DNA from 2 places in the Exiguobacterium sp. s57 genome. Region 1 is predicted to be linked to the other one. Evidence: predicted binding sites of a transcription regulator. Region 1 holds the regulator's gene; the other holds the start of a gene.
What was found. The regulator LexA, encoded in region 1, represses DNA repair genes until DNA is damaged. The targets are predictions, from matches to a motif close to CGAACATATGTTCG.

Region 1 (12,038 bases):
ATGGGCAATCGCAATTGTCGTACGACCACGGCGCATCCGATCGAGTGCAATTTGAACACGTTCTTCCGTCTCGGTATCGATTGAACTCGTCGCCTCATCGAGAATGAGTATTTTTGGATTTCGCGCGACCGTGCGTGCAAATGCAAGCAATTGCCGTTCTCCACTCGAGAAGGTAGCCCCACGCTCCCCGACGTTATGTCCATATCCGGCATCCAACTTCTCGATGAACGTATGTGCCTGAACAAATTCAGCGGCCTCACGCGTCCGTTCTGAATCGATGTTCGGATTGAACAGTTTTAAATTTTCTTCAATCGTTCCCGTAAACAAGAACGGGTCTTGAAGTACCAGTCCAACTTGCTGACGAAGTTCTTGTTCTTCAAATTGTTCGAGTGGCTGTCCATCAATCGTGATTTTGCCAGATCCATATGGGTAAAAACGTGTCAATAAGTTAATGATCGAACTTTTCCCGCTACCGGTATGACCGACGAGCGCGACCGTTTCTCCTGGCTTGGCGACGAACGAGATATGTTTCAACACATCGACTTCACCGTCATAACTGAACGTCACATCCTCGAATCGCACCTCCCCTTCCGAAACACGAGCTTCTCCTGGCAACTGTTTTCCTGGAGATGGCTCATTTGTATCTAAAATTTTAAAGACGCGGTCCGCAGATACGACAGCTTGTTGAAACTCGCTCAGTCGTTGCATGATGTCAAGCACCGGTCGGAAAATACGCTCGATATAACTGATGAACGCGTAGACGACCCCGACTTGAACTTGCTCAGTCATCGAGAGGACTCCATAATACCCGAGAAGTCCAATGATGGAGAATGCGAGCAACAACTCAATAATTGGACGGAGTAACATACTATCGAGCTTTAAGTTCCGATATCGTGCCTCTTGGTGCGCCTCATTCGTTTCTTCAAACTGACGGATGAGTCGTTCTTCTTGGCGGAATTGTTGAATGATTCTCATTCCATTGATGGATTCGTTCAACTGGGCATTGAGTTGAGACAACAGGTCTCGAACTTGAGCAAAATACTTCGTCGAGAAACGACGATACGCCCAGATGATGAGCCAAAAGAGTGGCAGTAGGACAAGTCCCATCGTCGCAAGTTGCGGCTCTAGTATGTATAGGAATATATACGTCCCAATCAATTGGACAGCCGACTGAACGAACGTACTCATGACACCGACGTATAGCTCTTTTACGGCCTCGGTATCATTCGTGATGCGGGATACGAGGACACCGGCTGGGGTACGATCAAAATAAGCGAGACGCATCCCCATGACGTGACGAAAAATATCCATTCGAATGTTCTGGACAATCTTCAATGCAATCTTTTGGAAGGAGATGGACTGCAGATAGTCAAACAGAATAGCTGACAAGTGCAGAATCATATAAACAGTGAAGAGGGCAATCACCCAGTTCGTCGGATAGACACCTGGCGTGACAAACTCATCGATGAACACTTTAATGAGAAATGGACCGGCCAACTTGGCACCTGTCGCAATCAATAGAAAAACGAAGGCGATACCGAGAGGTTTACCGTACCGTTTCGCGTAACTCAGCAATCGTTTGATGACTTGCCATTCTTGAATATCATGCTTCATCGTGCCCACCCCCTTCTACGATCGCCTCAAGCTGTTGACGGTCATATGTTTCTCGATACCAGCCTATCTCTTGAAGGAGTAACTCATGCCGTCCACGTTGTACAATTTTACCGTCTTCGATGACGAGAATCTCATCGGCATGTTCGACTGCGGAAAGTCGATGTGCGACGATGACTCGTGCCTGTTCCGGATTGCCGACACGAAAATGCTCGATAATCGATTCTTCGGTTTTCGCATCAACGGCAGATAGCGCATCATCTAAAATCAACACATCAGCCTCTGTCATGAGCGCCCGCGCAATGGAAATACGCTGCTTCTGTCCTCCTGATAATGTCACACCGCGCTCACCGACGAGCGTCGCGTACCCTTCAGGGAGGCGGACGATATCTTCATGTACCTCTGCGACCTTAGCCGCTTCGATGATTTCCTCCATGCTGGCATCGGGTCTTCCGAATGCGATATTGTTTGCGATAGAATCAGAGAATAAGAAGTGGTCTTGCGGCACGACTGCAATTTTATCCATGAGAAGTGACTTTTTCACTTGGCGGATATTGATTCCACCGATTTTGATTTTGCCATCTTTCACATCATACTCACGGGTCAACAAGCGTACAATTGTCGTCTTGCCTGCCCCCGTCCTTCCGACGATCCCAATCGTTTTCCCACGCTCGATTCGGAAATGAACGTCATCGAGTACGATAGTCTCATCATAAGCGAACTTTCGAACGGCAACTTCCACCTCTGAGTGCGCCAGAGTCGTCGCAGCCATACGATCGTCTTGAATCTCAGGCTTGACGGCAAGCATTCGCTCGATGCGGTCGTATGAGGCACGTCCCCGTTCCACAATGTTAAACAGCCAACCGAATGCTAACATCGGCCACGTCAAGAGTGCCAAATAGGCAGTGAAGCTGACAATCTGTCCAATTGTCAATTCGCCCTGCTCGATTAGGACTGCCCCGTATCCGACAGAAAGGATATAGGAAAGGCCGACAATTCCGAAGATTGTCGGATCATATAAGGCATCGATTTTAGCGACACGGACGTTTTTCGCCATGACCTCACTCGATAAGTTTTCAAATGAATCCACATCCCGCTCGACTTCCCCGGCCGACTTTAAGACACGAACCCCACTGACACTTTCCTGCACTTTGTCATTCAATTCTGAAAATGCCGCTTGAGCGACCCCGAATCGGCTATGTAACATCTTTCCATATCGTGTCGTCAAAGCGACCATGATTGGGAGTGGCAGTAAGGCGACGAGCGTCAGTTTCCAACTGATTGTCGTAATCATCGTGATGATCACGAACGTTCCGAGCGTCACGCTATCAACAAGCGTCAAAATCCCCGCTCCGGCCGTCATCGATACGGCCTGTACATCATTTGTCGCATGTGCCATTAAGTCACCGACACGTGATTTTTTGTAGAATCGCTGGTCGAGGTCCGTAAAGTGCCGATACAATTGACTGCGAAGCTTTCTACCTAGACGAATCGAAGCACCAAAGATGAAATAGCGCCAAAAGAAGCGGGCAACATAATTCCCAATCCCGACCGCAGCTAGTCCTCCGAGTAACATCCAAAGCGTGTTCGATGCGAGTGAATCACTGTTGATTTCATCGACGACTCGTCCGATGATGCGTGGAGGAATCAACTCTAACCCTGCCACGAATATGAGTAAGACGATACCGATTGTATACGTCTTCCACTCGAGACGCAAAAACCAAGATAATTGTTTAAATACACGAATGAGAAACGCCCCCTTCTATCTTTATATGAAGATTATTTCTTAATCGTAGCGAAAGTTTGTTCGATTGTCTAACAAAATGAGGAGACAAAAAAAGCACTTCGAGGACCGAAGTGCTTTCACGACTCATTATGACTTCTTTTCATCTTTCATCTGCACGTTCATGGCGCGCATCACTTGGTTGACTTTCTTCTGTGATGGCTTTTGACCCATCTGCATCATCAACGTACGAATCATATCTTCATTGATTGGCGGGTTTTGTTCAAGGTAGTTCATCATGTATTTACGCGCGATGAAGAATCCAATCGCGATACCCCCGATGAGTGCTGCCACGACAAGAAGAATCCAAAATAATGTACTCAAGGCTTTACCTCCTCTACCATATGAAACATCGTTTTTTACTATACACTAAATCGAACAACTTCGCTAGTCGTCTAGAAAAAAAGTGACGGCCAAATGAATGGCCGTCATAAATAATCAATTTAAGATTAAAGTGATTTTACTGCATCGACGACGTTGTCGACTGACATGCCGTATTCTTTCATGAGGAGATCTCCAGGCGCTGAAGCTCCGAACTTATCGATTCCGAGTACTTTCCCACCAAATCCGACATACTTGTACCAACCAAGTGTCGCACCCGCTTCAAGTGACACACGCTTTGTGATTGAAGACGGAAGGACAGATTCTTTATACTCAGCAGATTGTGCTTCGAAGAGTTCCCATGACGGCATCGAGACAACTGCTGCGTTCACACCAACAGATGCGAGCTGTTCACGTGCTTCAACGAGGACATGTACTTCTGAACCTGTACCAAGTAAGAGAACGTCTGCATCTTTCGATTCACCCGCAACGACGTATGCGCCTTTTGCTGCGGTTTCAATCGATGTGCCTTCGAGTTCAGGCAATGCTTGACGAGTCAAGACGAGAAGCGATGGTGCTGTCTTCGATGTCACAGCTTGTTTCCAAGCAGCAATCGTTTCTTTACCATCTGCCGGACGAAGAACAGAAAGGTTTGGCATCGCGCGGAAGCTCATCAAATGTTCGACCGGCTCGTGTGTTGGACCATCTTCACCAACTGCGATTGAGTCGTGTGTCAAGATGAACGTCGATGGGAGTCCCATGAGCGCAGCAAGACGAACTGCAGGGCGAAGGTAATCCGAGAAGACGAAGAATGTCGCACCGTATGGAAGTACTCCACCGTGAAGCGCCATACCGTTTACAGCTGCCGCCATCGCAAATTCACGTACACCGAACCAGATGTTACGACCGGCCGGGTCTTCATCGAAGTCCACTGCACCTTTGATCATCGAGTTGTTTGAACCTGCAAGGTCAGCCGATCCACCGAAGAGTGTCGGTACTGCTTTCGCGATTGCGTTCAACACTTCGCCACTCGTTTGACGTGTTGCTTTTTTCGAACCGATTTCAAATGTCGGCAACTCGCTGTCCCAACCTTCAGGAAGCTCATTGTTCATCGCAAGTTCGAACTGTGCACCAAGCTCTGGATAGGCCGCTTTGTATGCTTCAACGAGCTCGTTCCAGTCTGACTCGTACTTCGCGCCGGGCTCGACCACTTTCTCATTGAACAAGTCGTATACTTCGTTTGGAACGTAGAACGACTCGCCTTCCCATTTGTAGAACTGTTTCGTCAATTCGATTTCAGCATCTCCAAGTGGTGCCCCGTGCGAAGCCGACTTCCCTGACTTGTTCGGTGAACCGAATCCGATCACCGTCTTGACTTCAATCAATGTCGGTTTCGACGTCTCAGCTTTCGCTGCATCAATTGCTTTTGCGATTGAATCGATATCTGTTCCATCTTCGACACGAATGACTTGCCATCCATAGGCGTTGAAACGGTCTTCAACGCTCTCAGAGAATGACTTGTGAAGGTCACCATCGAGTGAGATGTCGTTTGAATCGTAAAGGACAACGAGTTTACCAAGTTTCAAGTGACCAGCGAGTGATGCCGCTTCCGCCGAGACACCTTCCATTAAGTCCCCGTCTCCGCAAATTCCAAATGTGTAGTGGTCAACGACGTTGAACTTGTCGCGGTTGTAAGTCGCTTCTAAGTGCTTTTCTGCCATGGCCATCCCGACAGCCATCGCGATCCCTTGTCCAAGTGGTCCCGTTGTCGCATCTACCCCAGCCGTGTGACGATACTCTGGGTGACCTGGTGTCTTCGAGTCCATTTGACGGAATGATTTAAGGTCGTCCATTGACAAATCATATCCAGACAAGTGAAGGAGCGAGTACAAGAGCATCGATCCATGACCCGCAGAAAGCACGAAACGGTCGCGGTTGAACCAGTTCGGGTTTTTCGGGTTGTGACGCATTTTGTCTGTCCAAAGTGTAAACGCCATCGGTGCAGCCCCCATCGGCATTCCTGGGTGACCAGAGTTTGCTTTTTGGACCGCATCGATTGAGAGCGTCCGAATCGAGTTAATCGCTAATAATTCTTTAGTAGTTGTTTCCACTAATTTCATCCTCTCTGTGTTAAGAAGGTTTTCTACCCGTCATATTCTATCATACTCATTCGTGTGTCACAACTAATTAATTAGTATAACACATTATATGAAATCGTTTCCTTCAATTGCATGAAAAAGAACGCAATCCGTTCGTCTGATGATTGTTCGTGTATAACAAAAATGCACATCCTATGCGAAATAGGATGTGCATTCAGCATCACTCACCACGATGGCGTTTTTGTTCTTCTTTCAATTTCTCTGGCGTGACGTCGTTTCCTTCTGGGTCAACGACTTTCATGCCCATCATTTGAGACTTGAAAGATTGACGGAACGCCTTCAAATATTCTTGACGCAAGTCTTGTTGTTCGTTCATCTCTTCTTGAGATAGTCCTTCTGTCTTCGCTTTGTTGGCGAGGAAATTGATTCGCTCCAATTGTCCGGGTGCTAACATATGACTCGCCCCCTCTCTCGTGAATTTGTTCTTCTACTTTACAAAATCAGAGAGGAAGAATCAAGTTTCAGCAACTGACCGGTGTTCGAGATAGCGTCGGTTGACCGTCGCTTTTGATACTTCGTATCCGAATCCGCGAAGTGTCGCCGCAATCTCGGCAAACGTCAACCCCCGCTCGCGCAATTGAATAATCTCTTCAATCGGAACTTCAATCCGATGTCGGCCACCTTGATCATTGTTCTCAATATTACGTTGTGGATTGAAACCGTTGGCGACCGCACGACGCATTCCGCGGGAAATCTTCGCGTTATGAATTTTCCGTTGATACTCTTCGACGACACTAACAATCTCTAACACCATCTTCTCAGCATCAGAAACAACGTAATCCGAAGTCGACTGCATCGTCAACAATCGCACATCATGCTTCATTAATGTGTGTAGTATCGCAATTTTGGCATTTCCTCGTCCTAAACGACTGTCATCGGTGACGAGCACGGCATCCAACTGAGATGTCGATACGTGGTCAAGTAAATTGAGCAGCCCCTGTCGATTAACTTCATAACCGCTCTCTTGTTCTGTGATGACATCTATAATGTCGGCCCCTAAACGCGAAGCTAGTTCTTGTAATTCTTCGACTTGCCGACTGAGTGATGTCTCTTGGGTAGACTTGTTCGTCGATACCCGACAATAGATGACGACTCGCATCGCATCACTCCCTTTCATCGCATTCATTCCTTACGATACACAGTTTGAGAACGGTTCGCAATGCTGAACGATCACTCAGCGGCATACCATTTTGTTTTTCGTTCATTATGTTCTTCTCGCTCTGCCATGATTTGCGCTTCAATCGACTCTGCCTCGACATAGGCGACCTCTTCTTCAATCGTACGTTCCGATGTCATGATCGGTTCAACTGGTGTCGTTCCCCCACGCACCTCCCCAGCTAAATAAAAGGCGAACATCCCGACTAAGAGCATTCCGACTAAAATGATTCCGTTGAGTGTATCTTTCATGATTCCCTTACCTCCTGTATAAGAATGTATGTTCGTTAGAACGTTTGTTCGTTTATCTGTTCTTATCATAAAACAAGAACTCGTGTTCGGTCAAGGGAAAATAACGAACGAATGTTTGTACGCTCATGTGTTCTTGTGTTACACTAAATACATAAAGAATAGGATGCGATTGCAGTTTATTCGATTATATCGAGGTGAACATAATGAAAAAAATGTCAGCGCGACAACAACAAATTCTTGATTTCATCAAAGACGAAGTTCGGGCAAAAGGCTATCCACCCTCTGTTCGTGAGATTGGAGAAGCAGTCGGTCTTGCCTCTAGTTCGACCGTACATGGTCATCTAGATCGCCTAGAGAAACGCGGTTTGATTCGTCGGGATAAGACGAAGCCCCGTGCAATTGAAATTCTGAGTGAAGATGCATCCACAATGGAGGAGCAAGAGTCCGTCATGTACGTTCCGGTCATCGGGAAAGTCACCGCGGGGACACCGATCACCGCCATCGAAAACGTGGAAGAGCACTTCCCTCTTCCGGCACATATCGTTGGTTCAGATAACGTCTATATGCTGTCCGTTTCTGGAGATTCAATGATCAATGCAGGGATTTTGGACGGAGACCGTGTGCTCGTCCGCCAACAGAGCACTGCCGACAATGGAGAGATTGTCGTCGCCATGACAGAAGAGGGCGAGGCGACTGTGAAGCGTATTTATAAGGAAGCTTCAAAAGTCCGTCTTCAACCGGAAAACGACGAGTTAGAAGCGATGTATTTTGACAACGTCTCAATTTTAGGGAAAGTTATCGGCGTATACCGGACAATTCATTAATGGCTAGCGGTAAGACCCATACCCGTACGAATCTCGTGGCAACCGGCGCACTTGCGGTTGCCACGCCTTTTATTGATTTAGACGTCCCGCTCGCATTCATAATCGGTGCGATTATTGGAACGCTCTGGCTCTCCCCGGACCTCGATTTAAAATCAGATGCGTATTATCGATGGGGACCACTCAAATTGATTTGGCTCCCATATGTGAAACTTATGCCGCATCGCTCTCTACTATCGCATTTTCCTGGTTTGAGCGATGTGATTCGGATTGTATATATCGGTTTCCCATTGGTGCTTCTCTTACCATTCACGGCATACGAAACGGAAATTCGCTCATGGGTGGACGTTCATGGCATGTCTTTCTTTCTAGGACTCGTCTTCGCGACGACACTCCATACGACACTCGACTACACATCAACGTTTTTAAAAAAAGCGTTTTAACTAACAAAGGATCACTTCCACGCTCGTGGAGGTGATCCTTTTACATTTCTGCTTCATCTGAAACTCAACAAAAAAGAGCAATGAACGACACTTCTGAGGAAAGTCATTCATTGCTCTTTTGCATATTTCTTCTATTAGTAGAGCGTCAAGTACTGATCTCGTTCCCACTCTGTTACTTGCATACGGAACATATCCCACTCGATTTCTTTTAACTCGAGGAAATGTTCACCAATGTGTTCACCGAGCGATTCCATGACGACCTTGTCTGCACGAAGGACTTCGAGTGCGTCAAAGAGTGTCGCCGGAAGATCGTCGATTCCGTTCGCTACACGCTCAGGTTTGTCCATCACGTAGATGTTGCTGTCGATTGGTTTTGGTGCATTCAAATCTTTTTCGATTCCGTCAAGACCTGAAGCTAAGAGCGCAGCAAGTGCGAGATACGGGTTCGCTGCCGGGTCAACCGAACGTACTTCGATACGAGTCGAGAGACCACGTGCTGCTGGCACACGTACGAGCGGTGAACGGTTGCGTGCGCTCCATGCAACGTAGCAAGGTGCTTCGTAGCCTGGTACGAGACGCTTGTATGAGTTCACAGTCGGGTTACAAACTGCAGTGAAGGCACGAGCGTGCTCCAAGATACCAGCTGTGAACGCGCGAGCTGTGTCAGAAAGTTCCATGTCGCCGTTCGGATCGTAGAAGACGTTCGTGTCGCCTTTGAAGAGTGACATGTTCGCGTGCATTCCTGAACCGTTCACACCAAAGAGTGGCTTAGGCATGAATGTCGCGTGAAGACCATACTTCGCAGCGATCGTCTTGACGACGAGTTTGAACGTTTGGATGTTATCTGCCGTTGTGACAGCATCGGCGTATTTGAAGTCGATTTCGTGTTGTCCTGGTGCGACTTCATGGTGTGACGCTTCGATTTCGAAGCCCATGTTCTCAAGTTCGATGACGATTTCTTTACGGCAGTTCTCACCAAGGTCAACTGGTGCCAAGTCGAAGTATCCACCTTGGTCGTTGAGCTCAAGTGTCGGACGACCTGAAGCGTCTTTCTTGAACAAGAAGAACTCTGGCTCTGGTCCAACGTTGAACGCTGAGAAGCCAAGCTTTTGCATCTTTTCAAGGTTACGTTTGAGTGTACCGCGTGGGTCACCGCTGAACGGTGTCCCGTCTGGGTTATAAATATCACAAATTAAGCGAGCGACTTTTCCGCTGCCATTTGTCCACGGGAAGACAACCCATGTGTTGAGGTCTGGATACAAGTACATGTCTGATTCCTCGATGCGGACGAATCCTTCGATTGACGATCCATCGAACATCATTTTGTTATCAAGTGCTTTGTCCAATTGGCTGATCGGCACCTCGACGTTTTTGATTGTTCCGAGGATGTCCGTGAATTGAAGACGAATAAAGCGTACGTCTTCCTCTTGTGCGATGCGTTTAATGTCTTCTTTTGTGAACGTTTTTCTGGCCATGGTAAAATGTCCCCTCTCACATTGCGTAATGGTTGATGTGTGCGGCGTTATCGATAAAAACGAGAAAGCTCGCCTTGAATGAGCGACGTCTTATTGAAGCGACCGGCTTCTTGAAGCTGTGTTTTCAACAAATGATGTAACTCTTTTTCTGAAATCTTCGGAGTTTCATCAACCGGTGTAGCCGGAGCGGACGTTTCTGCTCCTTTTCCACCTTCTTGCTCTAACATATGGCGAATCGCTGCCAAGTTAAAACCTTGGTCAATGTAATCCTTGATTGCGAGTAGACGTTCGACATCATTAAAGGAATAAAGTCGTCGTTTCGATTCTGTCCGACTAGGAGAAACCAGACCCTGTTCTTCATAATACCGAATCTGCCTACCAGTCAGCTGCGTCAAATCTTGGACGATTCCAATCGGAAACAACGGGTTGGAGCGACGAAATTGATCGGCCATCCTTACCCCTCCTTTTCTGTCTCACAATGTGAGAATAATACATGACAACAATCCTGTCAATAGATGTTAACAAAGTTAACATGACAGAACAGTTACAAATGCGTTGACTGATTTTGCTCGTCGAATGCTACTAAGCCCTTGCCGTGTAATTGGCTCAACGCCAACATCAAAGCGACCTTTACGTGAGCATACGTCAGACCACCTTGGACGTACGCTGTGTATGGTGCTCGAAGTGGTCCATCAGCCGAAAGTTCGATGGACGAGCCTTGAATGAATGTCCCCGCCGCCATGATGACATCATCTTCATAACCCGGCATATAGGCCGGCACAGGTAATGCATGTGCATTTACAGGAGATGCCATTTGGATGCTTTGACAAAACGCGATCATCTTGTCACGGTCACGGAACGTCACCGACTGAATCAAATCCGTTCGTTCAGTCGTATAGTGCGGGTCGGTCTCAAACCCCACTAGTGACAAGAGACTGGCCGTCAAGTGTGCTCCTTTCAGCGCTTGCGCAACCGTATGAGGAGCCATATAGAAGCCTTGATACATCTCTTGAAGCGAGTAGAGCGATGGACCGGCTTCACTTCCGATTCCTGGGGTTGTCATCCGGAACGAACAGCGTTCAATCAACTCTTTCGTACCGGCGATATATCCACCCGTCTTCGCCAATCCACCGCCCGGGTTTTTAATGAGGGAGCCGGCCATCAAATCTGCCCCGACATGCGTCGGCTCCATCGTCTCGACGAATTCACCGTAACAGTTGTCAACGAACACATACACATGCGGATGCGCCGCTTTGATGCGTTCGATGGCAACTTTGATCTCTTCGACTGGGATACTGCGACGGTTCGCGTATCCTTTCGAACGCTGAATCCCGACAAGTTTCGTTTCAGGACGAATCCGTTCGATGACGCAATCGATATCGATTTCACGATTTTCTTTTAATTCCACTGTGTCATACAAGACACCGAGCTCTTTCAACGAGCCGCGACCATCGCCTCGGATGCCGACAATCTCCTCGAGCGTGTCATACGGCTTCCCTGTGATATAGAGCAGTTCATCACCTGGTAGAAGGACACCGAACAAGGCAATCCCAATCGCGTGGGTACCAGAGATAATCTGTGGTCGACATAGCGCGAGCTCGGCTCCGAACACATCCGCATAAATCGACTCGAGCGTGTCTCGACCGATATCATCATACCCGTACCCCGTCGTCGGATTGAAGTGGAAATCAGACACCTTGTGTTTCTTAAAAGATTCAAGGACGCGATACTGGTTGTATTCGGCCGTCTCGTCAATCTTCTCAAAAAATGGTTTGACCCGCGCCTCCGCTTTTTTCACGAACGGCGCGAGCGTATCATAATGTTCAATCTTTTCTTGCCACATACTTACACCTCAAATTGTTTTAGCGTCGCGTATAGACGCGTGTCTTCTCTCATATAACCGACCAATTCGACAGAGCCATCCTCTAAGAAGTTTTCTTGAAGACGATACATCACCTCTTTGGCTGGATGATAATGTTCAAAAGCCGTCACCGGTAGGATGACATGAACTTTTGTCA
Region 2 (12,038 bases), 130 kb from region 1:
CAGGTTGATCTGACTTGATTTTTACCGTTTTGCTTACCTTCTCGAAGATAATCATCCGCCTCTTTCACTATCTCTTCAATCGTATCAAAACCACTGCGAACCGCGAGTCCGAACGTCATCGTGACACGAAGTCGTTCGCCTGCGTAATCGAGATACGTCGTCTCGATATGTCGTCTTAACTGTTCGATTGTCTCGTAAAAGTCGTCGGACGGGTCGGATAGGAAGATCAGGAACTCTTCTCCCCCCAACGGACCGTAATCCCGTCGACATCGGATAGGGTCGAGGCAACCTGTTGAATGACACGATCTCCACAGTCGTGACCATATGTTTCATTGAAAGATTTGAATCGATCGATATCACCGAGCGCGAGCGCGTATGGTACACCGTCCCGAGTGGTCTGCTCGATTGCTTCGGAGATTCGTTCATGACCGACTTTACGATTCAATAGCCCGGTCAACCCATCGGTCGAGGCGAGGATTTGCAACCGCTCGTTCGACAGTTCGAGTTCATCCGGCACTGCCACGACAGCTGACTCGAAGATGAAGGAGAGCCCTGCAATCATCATAACGGTCGATAGGATACAAAAGAGTCCAAGCGCTTGTTCTACGTGTATCGGCAGGGCCTCGATGCCGTCAGATACATAGATGAATAGAAGGCTATAAATCAGCATCGCGAGGGCCGTGGTTAAAATTCGTTGGCCCCTTGGGACACTCGGCATGAAAAAGACACCGTAGGCCATCATGAGAATAAAGTAATGCATATTGATCTCCCATCCGAGGATGACCGTCGAGATGATGGCGTTATAGATGACCTCGACGAAGAGCCCAGTGAAGAAAATACCATACCACCGTTTATGTACGAAATAAAACGAGATTGTATATTAGACGACGCTCAATCCGTTTGAAATGAAAAGTGAGTTTACTTCTAGTCGCCAAAATAAAATACAAAATAGGAAGTGGACCAACCAAGCGAGCACATTTCCGTAAAAAGCGAAGCGCTCATTATACAGTGTTCCACGACTAACTTCATAAGCTGTCCTCATCTTACACCCCCTACTTTTCAGTATATCGAAAGAAGAATCATATTTGTATAAAAGTCATAAAAACACTATATAAATATTGCCTATACTCGGTATCTAACATTGCGTGAAATAGATATTTCACGCAAGGTTCTTGATTTGTACTTTCGTTTACTTATCGGTCAGTTAATCATTAAATCATTTTTATCGCAAAATAAAAGGTATACAATAATTTGTTATGTAAACCATATTGATTTGTCTTGAGATTGAAATGATGAACCATTATACCTTATGATGAAAATAAGACTTGAAACCGTTAGGAAGGTAACGTTACACTGTAAACGTAAACCAAAGGGGGATTTTGGATGGATGATCAGCGTTTGAAACAACTTTTGTCTGAAGCGAAAACCATCGCGGTCGTCGGCGTGTCCGACAACCCAAACAAGACGGCCAACCAGATTGCGGAGTATTTACTCCGTGTCGGCTATACCGTCATCCCTGTCAACCCGATGCTCGAAAAATGGAACGGCCGCAAGGTGTATCCTTCCGTCGAGAGCATCCCGGGTAGAATTGATATCGTCGACGTGTTCCGTCGCAACGAATTTTTAGCAGGTGTCGCGGAAGATGCGGTACGACATGGAGATGTCGGGCTCGTCTTCAATCAGCTCGGGCTCTCAAGTACTGAGGCAGAGCAGATCGTACGCGATGCTGGACTCGATTATATCGAGAATCGTTGCCTGTACGTGGAGCATGCTCGTCTACTCGGATAAGACCTACCTCCTTGGTAGGTCTCCTTTTTTTCAGCAACAGCTGTCGAGGGAGGCTTGCCAGAATCGATGAACAGCTATACAATAGGAAAGAAAAACGAACGTGTGTTCGAAGTTGAGGTGACTGCTATGTCAACAGATCTATTTAATTACAATGAAGACGCCATCCAGGTGCTCGAAGGACTCACGGCCGTACGGAAACGACCGGGGATGTACATCGGGTCAACCGACCATCGCGGACTTCACCATCTCGTTTATGAGATCGTCGACAATGCGATCGATGAGGCGCTCGCAGGGTTCGGTGGTCAAATCGATGTGACGATTCACAAAAATGATGCGATCACAGTCCGTGACCACGGACGAGGTATGCCGACAGGGATGCACGCTTCAGGAAAGCCGACACCTGAAGTCATTTTCACGGTCCTCCACGCCGGTGGGAAGTTCGGACAAGGCGGTTACAAGACGTCTGGTGGACTCCACGGCGTCGGTGCATCGGTCGTCAACGCGCTCTCGAGCAAGGTCATCGTGACGATTTATCGAGACGGCAAAGTGTTTGAGCAGACATTCGCTGACGGCGGTGTGCCTCAAACGACTCTGATTGAAACAGGAAAGACACGCCAGACCGGGACGAGCGTCTATTTCAAACCGGATGTAACCATCTTCTCGACAACGACTTACAATTATGACACACTCGCCGAACGTCTACGTGAATCGGCTTTCCTTTTAAAAGGGTTGACGATCACGCTCACAGATGAGCGTGCTGATAAGCAAGAAACGTTCCATTACGAGGAAGGGATTGCAGAGTTCATTCAATATTTGAATGACGATAAGGCAACACTCCATCCGATCGTCTATTTCGAAGGCACGGAGAACGAGATTGAGATCGAACTCGCGTTCCAGTTCACGGACGCCTATTCCGAGAACGTCCTCTCCTTCGTCAACAACGTTCGGACACGCGATGGTGGGACGCACGAGGTAGGTGCCAAGACGGCAATGACCCGCATCATGAACGAGTATGCGCGCAAGAACGGATTACTCAAAGAGAAGGACAAGAATCTAGACGGCGGTGACGTCCGTGAGGGACTCACGCTCATCGTCTCGGTCCGGATACCAGAGGAGTTCCTTCAGTTCGAGGGACAGACAAAGTCGAAACTCGGTTCACCGGAAGCACGCGCGAGTGCCGACAGCGTCATGGCGAAACAGTTGACGATCTTCCTAGAGGAGAACCCACAGATGGCCACGATGCTCATCAAAAAGGCGATTCGTGCGGCTCAGGCACGCGAGGCGGCTCGTAAGGCCCGTGAAGAGGCGCGGAACGGCAAGAAAAAGAAACGTTCAAGTATCTTGAACGGGAAATTGACACCGGCGACGTCGAAAAATGCCGCGAAGAACGAGCTCTTCCTCGTCGAGGGGGACTCGGCCGGTGGTTCCGCCAAACAAGGGCGTGACCGGACGTTCCAAGCCATCCTCCCGCTACGCGGGAAAGTTATCAACTCCGAGAAGTCGAAACTCCAGGACATCATGAAGAACGAAGAAATCAACACGATCATCCATGCAATAGGTGCCGGGGTCGGACACGATTTCGAGTTGGACGACTGTAATTTTGATAAGGTCATCATCATGACGGATGCCGATACGGACGGTGCACACATCCAAGTGCTCCTCCTTACATTCTTCTTCCGTTATATGCGCCCGCTCGTCGAGGCGGGTCGCGTGTTCGTCGCCTTGCCACCGCTCTATCGCATCTCAAAAGGGAAAGGCAAGTCCGAACAATTCGACTATGCCTGGGACGAAGAAGCGCTCGAGAAGCTCGTCAAGGTGTATAAGAAAGGCTATATCCTCCAACGCTATAAAGGTCTCGGTGAGATGAACGCTGACCAGTTATGGGAGACGACGATGAACCCGGACACTCGTACGCTCATCCGGGTCACAGTCGACGATGCTGCCGTCGCGGACAAACGGGTCTCGGTCTTGATGGGTGACAACGTCACGCATCGCCGGGAATGGATCGAGGAGAACGTCGCCTTCGGACTCCAGGAAGATGATTCGATCATCGCCAATGAACATGTGACTAAAGCGATTGAGGAAGTGATGTAACGATGTCGACGATTCAACACATTTTAAACTTATCTCTCGAACAGGTCGTTGGAGACCGGTTCGGGCGTTATTCGAAATATATCATTCAAGACCGTGCCTTGCCGGACGCGCGAGACGGTCTCAAGCCTGTACAGCGCCGGATTCTATATGCGATGCACCATGAAGGGAATACGAACGACAAGCCGTACCGGAAGTCTGCGAAGACCGTCGGGAACGTCATCGGGAACTATCACCCGCACGGTGACTCGTCCGTCTATGAGGCGATGGTACGTCTCTCGCAAGACTGGAAACTCCGTTATCCGCTCATCGACATGCATGGGAACAACGGATCGATGGACGGTGACCCGGCAGCGGCCATGCGTTATACGGAAGCGCGTCTCTCGAAGATCGCAGGCGTCATGCTGACGTCGATTGCGAAGAATACGGTCGACTATACGCCGAACTTTGACGACTCGACAGAAGAGCCGCTCGTCTTGCCGTCACTCCTCCCGAACTTGCTCATGAACGGGACGACAGGAATTTCAGCCGGTTATGCGACGGAAATCCCGCCCCATAACTTGACGGAAGTCCTCAACCTTGCCATCGCGCGCTTGAAAGGACAGGTCGATAACGCGAAAGACGCGCTCGAGTACGTCGCAGGTCCTGACTTCCCGACCGGAGGGACGGTCATGGGGAAAGACGGCATCCTAAAGGCGTTCGAGACCGGTAAAGGGAAGGTCATCATCCGGGCGAAGTCCGAGATTGAGAAATTAAAAGGTGGCCGTGAACAGATCACGATCACAGAACTCCCGTATGAAGTGAACAAGGCGAACCTCGTCAAAAAGATGGAAGAGCTTCGCCTCGATAAAAGGGTCGAAGGCGTCGCGGAAGTCCGTGACGAGACGGATCGGACAGGCCTTCGCGTCGTCATCGAATTGAAGAAAGAAGCGGACGCGGAAGGTGTCCTTCACTTCTTCTTGAAGCATACGGACCTGCAGCTCGCTTATAACTACAACATGGTCTCCATCGTGCATCGTACCCCGAAACAGATGGGCATCATCCCAATCATCGACGCCTATTTGAAGCACGTCGAAGAAGTCGTGACACGCCGGACGACGTTCGAGCTTGAACAGGCGAAGAAACGCGCCGAAATCGTCGACGCCTTGGAACAAGCCATCTCCGTCCTCGATGAGACGCTTGAATTGATCCGTTCCGCCAAAGACAAAGCGGACGCGAAGAAGAAACTGATGGAGCGATTCTCATTCACAGAACGGCAGGCAGAAGCCGTCGTCATGCTCCAATTGTATCGACTCACGAACACGGACATCGTCGAGTTGCAAAAAGAAGCGAAGGTGCTCCAAAAAGAGATTGCTCGCCTCTCGAACATCCTTGAGGTGGACGCGACGAAACGGAAACTGATCGTGAAAGAACTTACGGCGTTACGTGATGAGTTCGGGGATGGCCGTCGTTCAATCATCGAGTCAGAAGTCGAGGAATTGAAACTGAAGACGGAAGTCATGATCGCTGTCGAAGAGACGATGGTCTTCGTCAGCCGCGACGGGTATGTCAAGCGTGCCTCGATGCGCTCGTACGGGGCGTCGAGTGACGTCTTGCCAGAGATGAAAGAGAAGGATCGTCCTCTTCTGACGACACAGGCGATGACAACGGACCATTTGCTCGTATGGACGAACAAAGGAAGCTACCTCCTCATTCCGATCCACCAGATCCCAGAATCAAAGTGGAAGGATGCTGGGCAACATGTCGCCAACCTCGTCCCGATCGAAGGGGAGCAGGTCATCTCGGCAGACGTCGTCTCGACGTTCGAAACAGATGCCCATTGCCTCTTCGTGACGAAAGACGGGATGGTCAAGCGTACGCCGTTACGTGACTATGACGCGCAGCGGAAATCGAAACCGCTCATGGCCTTGAAGCTGAAAAGTGACGATGAGGTCGTCTTTGCCGGAATTAGCGACGGTCCTGGACAGTTGTTCCTCGTCTCAGAGCGTGGATATGGACTCTGGTTCAAAGAAGATGATGTTCCAGTCGTCGGACAGCGGGCGGCGGGCGTAAAAGCCATGAATTTGAAAGACGGTGACGTTGTCTCCGATGCCTTCTCATTCTTCACACCACCGCTGTTCGTCCTCGTGACGCAACGGGGAGCGGTCAAGAAGATGAAACTCGAAGACCAGTTCGACTGTACGAACCGCAACCTTCGCGGAACGATGCTCATTCGTGAGGTCAAATCGAAACCGCATCAAATCCGTCGTGCGCTCCCGGTACATGGGGATGAGACGCTTCATATCGTCGGTAAAGAAAAAGTGAAAGAAGTGAGCACCAAAACCCTTACGCTACTCGATCGCTATGCCAATGGGTCATTCGTCTTTGACGAAGATTCGTTCGGCGAGATTGAAGATGTGTATCTCGATTAAAGAAATTAGGTCTGTGGGTCGGCGACTATGCCACTCACAGACTTTTTTTGTGCATTCATTGCGCCTGACTGTTTCAAGGGAATGTAAAAACCAAAAAGGAAGAATGCCTCGATTTGCCGAAAGAACATATAAGACAAAAGATAGGGGGATCTATATGTCTCAATGGCTGACGTGGGCAAAACGGATTCAGGCGCTGTCTCAGGCCGGTCTTACGTTCACACATGATCAATTTGACCGAGAACGGTATGAAGAGTTGCAGGAAATCGCAAGAGAAATGTTCGAACGTCATTCCGACTTATCGAGTGATGCCATCTTACAACTGACGCATGTGAACGGTTATCCGACACCGAAGCTTGATGTACGTGGTGTGGTCTTTAAAGATGATCGACTATTGCTCGTCAAGGAGCGGTCAGACGGATTATGGACCTTACCAGGTGGATTCTGTGAAGTAAATCGTTCTCCTGCGACGAATATCATTAAAGAAGTGGAAGAAGAGGCTGGTTTGGATGTGATTCCTGTGCGTCTACTCGCGTTGTTCGATATGCACGAACATCCCCATCCGCCACTTTCCGAGCATTACTATAAACTCTTTATCGAGTGTGCGCTGATCGGTGACGGAGAGGGGGTTGCTGGCATTGAGACGAGCGACGTCGGTTTCTTTGAGCGTGACCATTTACCGGAACTCTCTCTTGCCCGAAATACGATTGAACAGATTCATATGTGCTTCGATGCGCATTGGCAAGAAGAAGACTGGACCACTTTATTTGATTAGGAGGTTTTTTCGATGAAAGTAAGACGATACGGACATATCCATCAACTAACTTTTTACGCTCCCGTTCTGCCGATCAACGTTCAACTGTTTGAACATGACCTCGGTCTCGTCTTGATTGATACGGCGCTGAAGCGGAACGCGACCGATATCCTGTCATATATCGCTGAGCTCGACAAGCCGCTCCTGGCGATATTGTTGACGCATGCCCACGAAGACCATGTCGGCGGGGTAGACATCATCAAAGCGGAACATCCGCTCGCCGAGCTCTTCATCTCCCGCCGTGATGCCCGTCTTTTGTCAGGAGACCGATCGCTTGATGAGGGAGAACAGAGGAAAATTCGGGGGTCGTTACCGACGCTCCGTTCCACACCGGACACGTTACTCGAACCTGGTGAACGGCTATTCGGTCTACGTGTCCTTGATGCAGCGGGCCATACGCCAGGGTCTGTCGCCTATTATGACGAGACAAATCGGGTGCTATTCGCAGGAGATGCGTTTCAATCGCAAGGAGGGGCGGCGGTGGCGGGGGATGTTCGTCCATTGTTCCCACTTCCCGGACTTGCGACGTGGAACCGGACCGTTGCTGTCGAGAGCGCAGAACGGTTAGTGGATTTGGCACCACTCCTCACATTCGTCGGACACGGTGCACCATTAAAAGGAACGCACCGCCTCTATTTGGCGCTGAAGCGGGCAGAACGGAAGCGGGCAAGAAAATTTATCTGATGACGGGAGGGGTAAGGCATGCAGCTACAAGAAATCCCGATCAAACAATTTGATCAAGCCCAGCAGATGCTTGAGATACAACGAAATGCCTATGCTGTGGAAGCGGAATTGCTAGGGTTTGATGAGATACCGGCTCGATATGAGACAATCGACGTGATACAAAACTTACCAGGTACGAGCTACGGCTTGTACATCGAGGAGCGGTTGATTGGATTCGTGACTTACGAGGCATCAGAAAAAACCGTAGAAATCACAAAACTGTGCATTGATCCGACATATTTTCGATCGAGGCTGGCCACGACGTTACTTGATCATGTACTAAGCGTTCATGAAGGTCGACTTGTTTATGTGCATACCGGTAAACATAATGGACCGGCAAAACGTCTTTACACGAAGCTCGGATTCGAACCGAGTGCTGAATTTGAACCAGAACCGGGTGTCACATTGATCCGATTTACGCATACGTCTTAACAATCAATCTCATCTCACTATCATAAGTATACTAAGATAATGAGATGAGTTCTTATTTTTACTGATAATATATGTTATGTAAACTAATAAAAAGTAGAGCAATAAATTGCTCTGCATTGAAGTTCCCTATTCCTTAAAAACCTTGTACCAGTACAAAGTCAACTCGATCTGCAGACCCTCATATTGTTTGATCGTGTCGACTCCTTCAAGTTGGAATCCCTCTTTTTCATAAAAGCGACACGTAATGAGGTTATCGTACTGCACCTCAAGCGACTATCCAATTTTAGCTCAATGTTCGGCCGAGACGAGCAACACTCGTCCTACACCGCGCTTACGATGTGTTTAACGGGCCGCGATTTATTCAGTGTATGCGAATCGAAATCAATCTATTACGAGTCGATTTTTTTCCGATGTAGTTATCTCCGCCCATCGCTAAAAAATGATGCGACTGTTATGTTCGATATATTGTTTCCAGTCTAATCGATCGTAAAGAAATGTAATTTCCGTAACTTCCTTATCTAATTCTTCGACATGTGTATATCGTCTAACTTTTATGTTAATTTATCACCTGTTTCATAAATAGTTCTTCTCTGTATTAATGAAATGAATTTGGCATTCAATAGAATGATAGCGCTTCATGAATATACGTTTCAAATATAATATGAAACTGTATAAACTAAGCTTCACAGTTGCTAGACCGCTGAAGTCATGCTATTTTTAGACAGATGAAACATCTTAAGGAGGAACTCTTGTGAAACGAACGACAAAAGGTTTGGCAGCAACTTTATTTTTAGCGATCCCGCTTGCCGCTTGTGGTGATGATAGCACGAATCAAGCAGACATGACACCGTGGGAAGAGATTCAGGAAGAAGGGACATTGACAGTCGGGACTGCCGGCACCCTCTACCCCGCTTCTTTCCGTGAAGAAGAGAGCGATATGTTGACAGGGTTTGACGTTGAACTCATGAAAGAGATTGGAAATCGTCTCGACCTCGAGATCGAGTTCAAAGAAATGGCGTTTGACAATATGTTGACGGGCGTTCAAAACGGACAAATCGACATCGCAACAAACGATATCTCCGTCACCGAAGACCGTAAAGAAAAATTTGCTTTCTCAAAACCCTATAAATACACTTACGGGACTGCCATCGTTCGTAAGAGCGACCTATCTGGAATCGAATCACTCGAAGACTTGAAAGGCAAAAGAGCTGCTGGCGAAGCGACGACTGTCTTCATGGACGTAGCACGTGAATATGGAGCAGAAGAAGTGATTTATGACAACGCGACGAACGACCAGTATTTGCGTGACGTCTCGACAGGACGTACCGATGTCATCTTGAACGATTACTATCTTCAGACGCTTGCTCTTGCTTTCTTCCCTGAGTTTGATATTACAATTCACCCGGATATCGCCTACAACCCACAAGAAGTCGCATTCTTGATGAATAATGAAAACGACGAGCTCCAAGAGAACATCGACCGTGTCATGGATGAGATGCTTGAAGACGGTACGGTCAAAGAATTGTCTGAGCAATTCTATAACGGTGCGGATGTCTCGGTTGAGCCCGACGTAGACGCAACAATCGTCGAAACGAAGTAAGGTCGACATGTCGTTCTCAGATATCAAGTGGGACGCTATCTTTGACGTAGACCTAGCCATAGAATCGTTCCCTTATTTATTGGGTGGGCTCCCGAATACGATTTGGATCTCATTCGTCAGTATGTTTTTCGGTCTCGTGCTCGGTCTCGTTTTGGCATTAGGAAAGTTGTCTCCGACGCGTCTCCTTCGCTATCCATCAACATTTTATATCTCGTTCATGCGTGGCGTGCCCATCTTGATTATCTTGTTCATCCTTTATTCGGGTTTCCCGTTCATCGGGATCGAGTTCGCCGCTTTGACGGCAGCGATTCTCGGGTTCAGTTTGAACTCTGCCGCCTATATCGCTGAGATCATCCGCTCTTCGATTCGCGCGGTCGATTCAGGACAAGTTGAGGCGGCACGTTCGCTCGGGATGGGAAGATGGTTGACATTGAAAGGTGTCGTCTTGCCGCAGGCGACACGGATCGCCCTCCCCCCGCTTTCGAACGTCTTTCTCGATTTAATCAAAGCGAGTTCACTCGCCGCAATGATCACAGTACCTGAGATTTTTAACAAGGCCAAGATTGTCGGTGGACGAGAGTTCGACTACATGACGGTCTATATCGTCGTGGCATTGATTTACTGGGCGATCTGTACGTTCATGTCATTTTTTCAGGAATGGCTCGAACGTCATTTTGAACGATACTTAGATTCTCCGAAACGTTGACTGATTGGCTCTGCCGGTCGGTCTTTTTTAGTGAAATGGATTTTTGATACATCTCATGAAGTGATTATGCTATGATTTTCTTAATTATCAGAAAAATAATAGGGGGATTTTGAATGAACCATCCATGGGTTTCACATTTGAATAATCAAATCGTAGGTCAAGCGAAAGCCATCAAGCTCGCTTCGATTGCGTTACTATCGGGAGGCCACGTCTTACTTGAAGATCGTCCCGGTACGGGGAAGACGACACTCGCCCGTAGCTTGGCAAGCTCCATCTCGGCTACGTTTCAACGTGTACAGTGTACTCCGGACACATTACCAAGCGATATTTTAGGGATGGAATTGTTCAATCCGACGACAGGAACGTTTGAACGTCGGACGGGACCGATCTTCACTTCGATTTTACTCGTCGATGAGATCAACCGGACGACACCACGTACACAATCCGCGTTGCTCGAGGCCATGCAGGAACGTCAAGTGACACTCGGGGAAGTGTCACTCAAGTTACCTGATCCTTTCTTCATGATCGCCACACAAAACCCGTTTGACGGTCAAGGAACGTTCCCGCTTCCGCAAGCTCAATTGGACCGTTTCTTATTCAAGTTGACACTCGCCCCGCTTTCGAGAGATTCCGAGCGGCGCTTGATTCGCAATGAGCACCTCGCTACCGAATCCTTCTCACTGCAACCGGACGAACTGTTGAACATGCAGCAAGAAGTACGAGATGTCCGATTCCACGAGGCGATGGAAGATTACTTGCTTGATTTGATGGAGTCACTTCGTCACCATCGCGACGTCGAGGTCGGACCAAGTCCACGAGCGACGCTTGCGTACACAATGGCAGCCCGTGCGCATGCCTATACGGAAGGTCGAGACTATGTCTCTCCGGAAGATATTCGGGCACTCGCGCTTCCGATTTTAGGGCACCGCATCGTCTTGACGGTCGAAGCGTCGCTAAAGACGAAGCCATCAAAACTGATTAAATCTGTACTCGAGACCATCCCGGTCCCTTCAGAGGTGTAACATGCAGTTAGTCAGCCCACGCTATCTCGAGTCCGGCTATATGTGGCTCTTGTTCGTCGTCGGGGTCTTCACGGCACTTTATGGGAGCGTCTTGATTGCGAGTCTATTGATCGGCTTCAGTCTATATGCACTGATCATGCCTTCCTTCATGTTTCGTTTGGCCGAACAGATTCATGTCGACCTCACAGAAGAACTGAAATTATTTCCGAACGACGAGGCCGTCTATGTATTGAAACTCGTATCGACGGCAAAAGTACCGCTTGGCGTCGTCCGCCTATCCGGCTATTTACATCCGACCGTGGAATCGGAAGGACATGCGTTCTGGCGGCAGGAAAATTTTGTCGAGACAAATGCGACCGTCGACTTCACGATTCCGCTCCATGCGAAGAAGCGGGGCCCGGTTCGTCTCGAAGCGATCGGTTTGGAAATCCGGGACCCGTTGCGCATGTTTTCT

Region 2: the regulator LexA is predicted to act here: its motif matches at 1,884-1,897, upstream of parE (DNA topoisomerase IV subunit B).

The regions. Positions count from the first base shown of each region.
Region 1 covers NZ_JACSKR010000001.1:541,333-553,370, forward strand. Annotated here, with positions in the region: gene KNO98_RS02780 (ABC transporter ATP-binding protein) at 1-1,614, opposite strand, end outside; gene KNO98_RS02785 (ABC transporter transmembrane domain-containing protein) at 1,604-3,358, opposite strand; gene KNO98_RS02790 (YneF family protein) at 3,485-3,718, opposite strand; gene tkt (transketolase) at 3,844-5,835, opposite strand; gene KNO98_RS02800 (DUF896 domain-containing protein) at 6,035-6,268, opposite strand; gene KNO98_RS02805 (YneB family resolvase-like protein) at 6,329-6,973, opposite strand; gene KNO98_RS02810 (hypothetical protein) at 7,045-7,281, opposite strand; gene lexA (transcriptional repressor LexA) at 7,485-8,105, shown strand; gene KNO98_RS02820 (metal-binding protein) at 8,105-8,545, shown strand; gene glnA (type I glutamate--ammonia ligase) at 8,680-10,020, opposite strand; gene KNO98_RS02830 (MerR family transcriptional regulator) at 10,068-10,472, opposite strand; gene KNO98_RS02835 (methionine gamma-lyase family protein) at 10,565-11,863, opposite strand; gene hflX (GTPase HflX) at 11,866-12,038, opposite strand, start outside.
Region 2 covers NZ_JACSKR010000001.1:406,434-418,471, reverse strand. Annotated here, with positions in the region: gene KNO98_RS14670 (diguanylate cyclase) at 1-248, opposite strand, end outside; gene KNO98_RS14665 (GGDEF domain-containing protein) at 227-760, opposite strand; gene KNO98_RS14660 (hypothetical protein) at 881-1,042, opposite strand; gene KNO98_RS02135 (CoA-binding protein) at 1,384-1,788, shown strand; gene parE (DNA topoisomerase IV subunit B) at 1,915-3,882, shown strand; gene parC (DNA topoisomerase IV subunit A) at 3,885-6,290, shown strand; gene KNO98_RS02120 (NUDIX hydrolase) at 6,445-7,062, shown strand; gene KNO98_RS02115 (MBL fold metallo-hydrolase) at 7,075-7,785, shown strand; gene KNO98_RS02110 (GNAT family N-acetyltransferase) at 7,804-8,256, shown strand; gene KNO98_RS02105 (transporter substrate-binding domain-containing protein) at 9,008-9,856, shown strand; gene KNO98_RS02100 (amino acid ABC transporter permease) at 9,864-10,562, shown strand; gene KNO98_RS02095 (AAA family ATPase) at 10,676-11,584, shown strand; gene KNO98_RS02090 (DUF58 domain-containing protein) at 11,586-12,038, shown strand, end outside.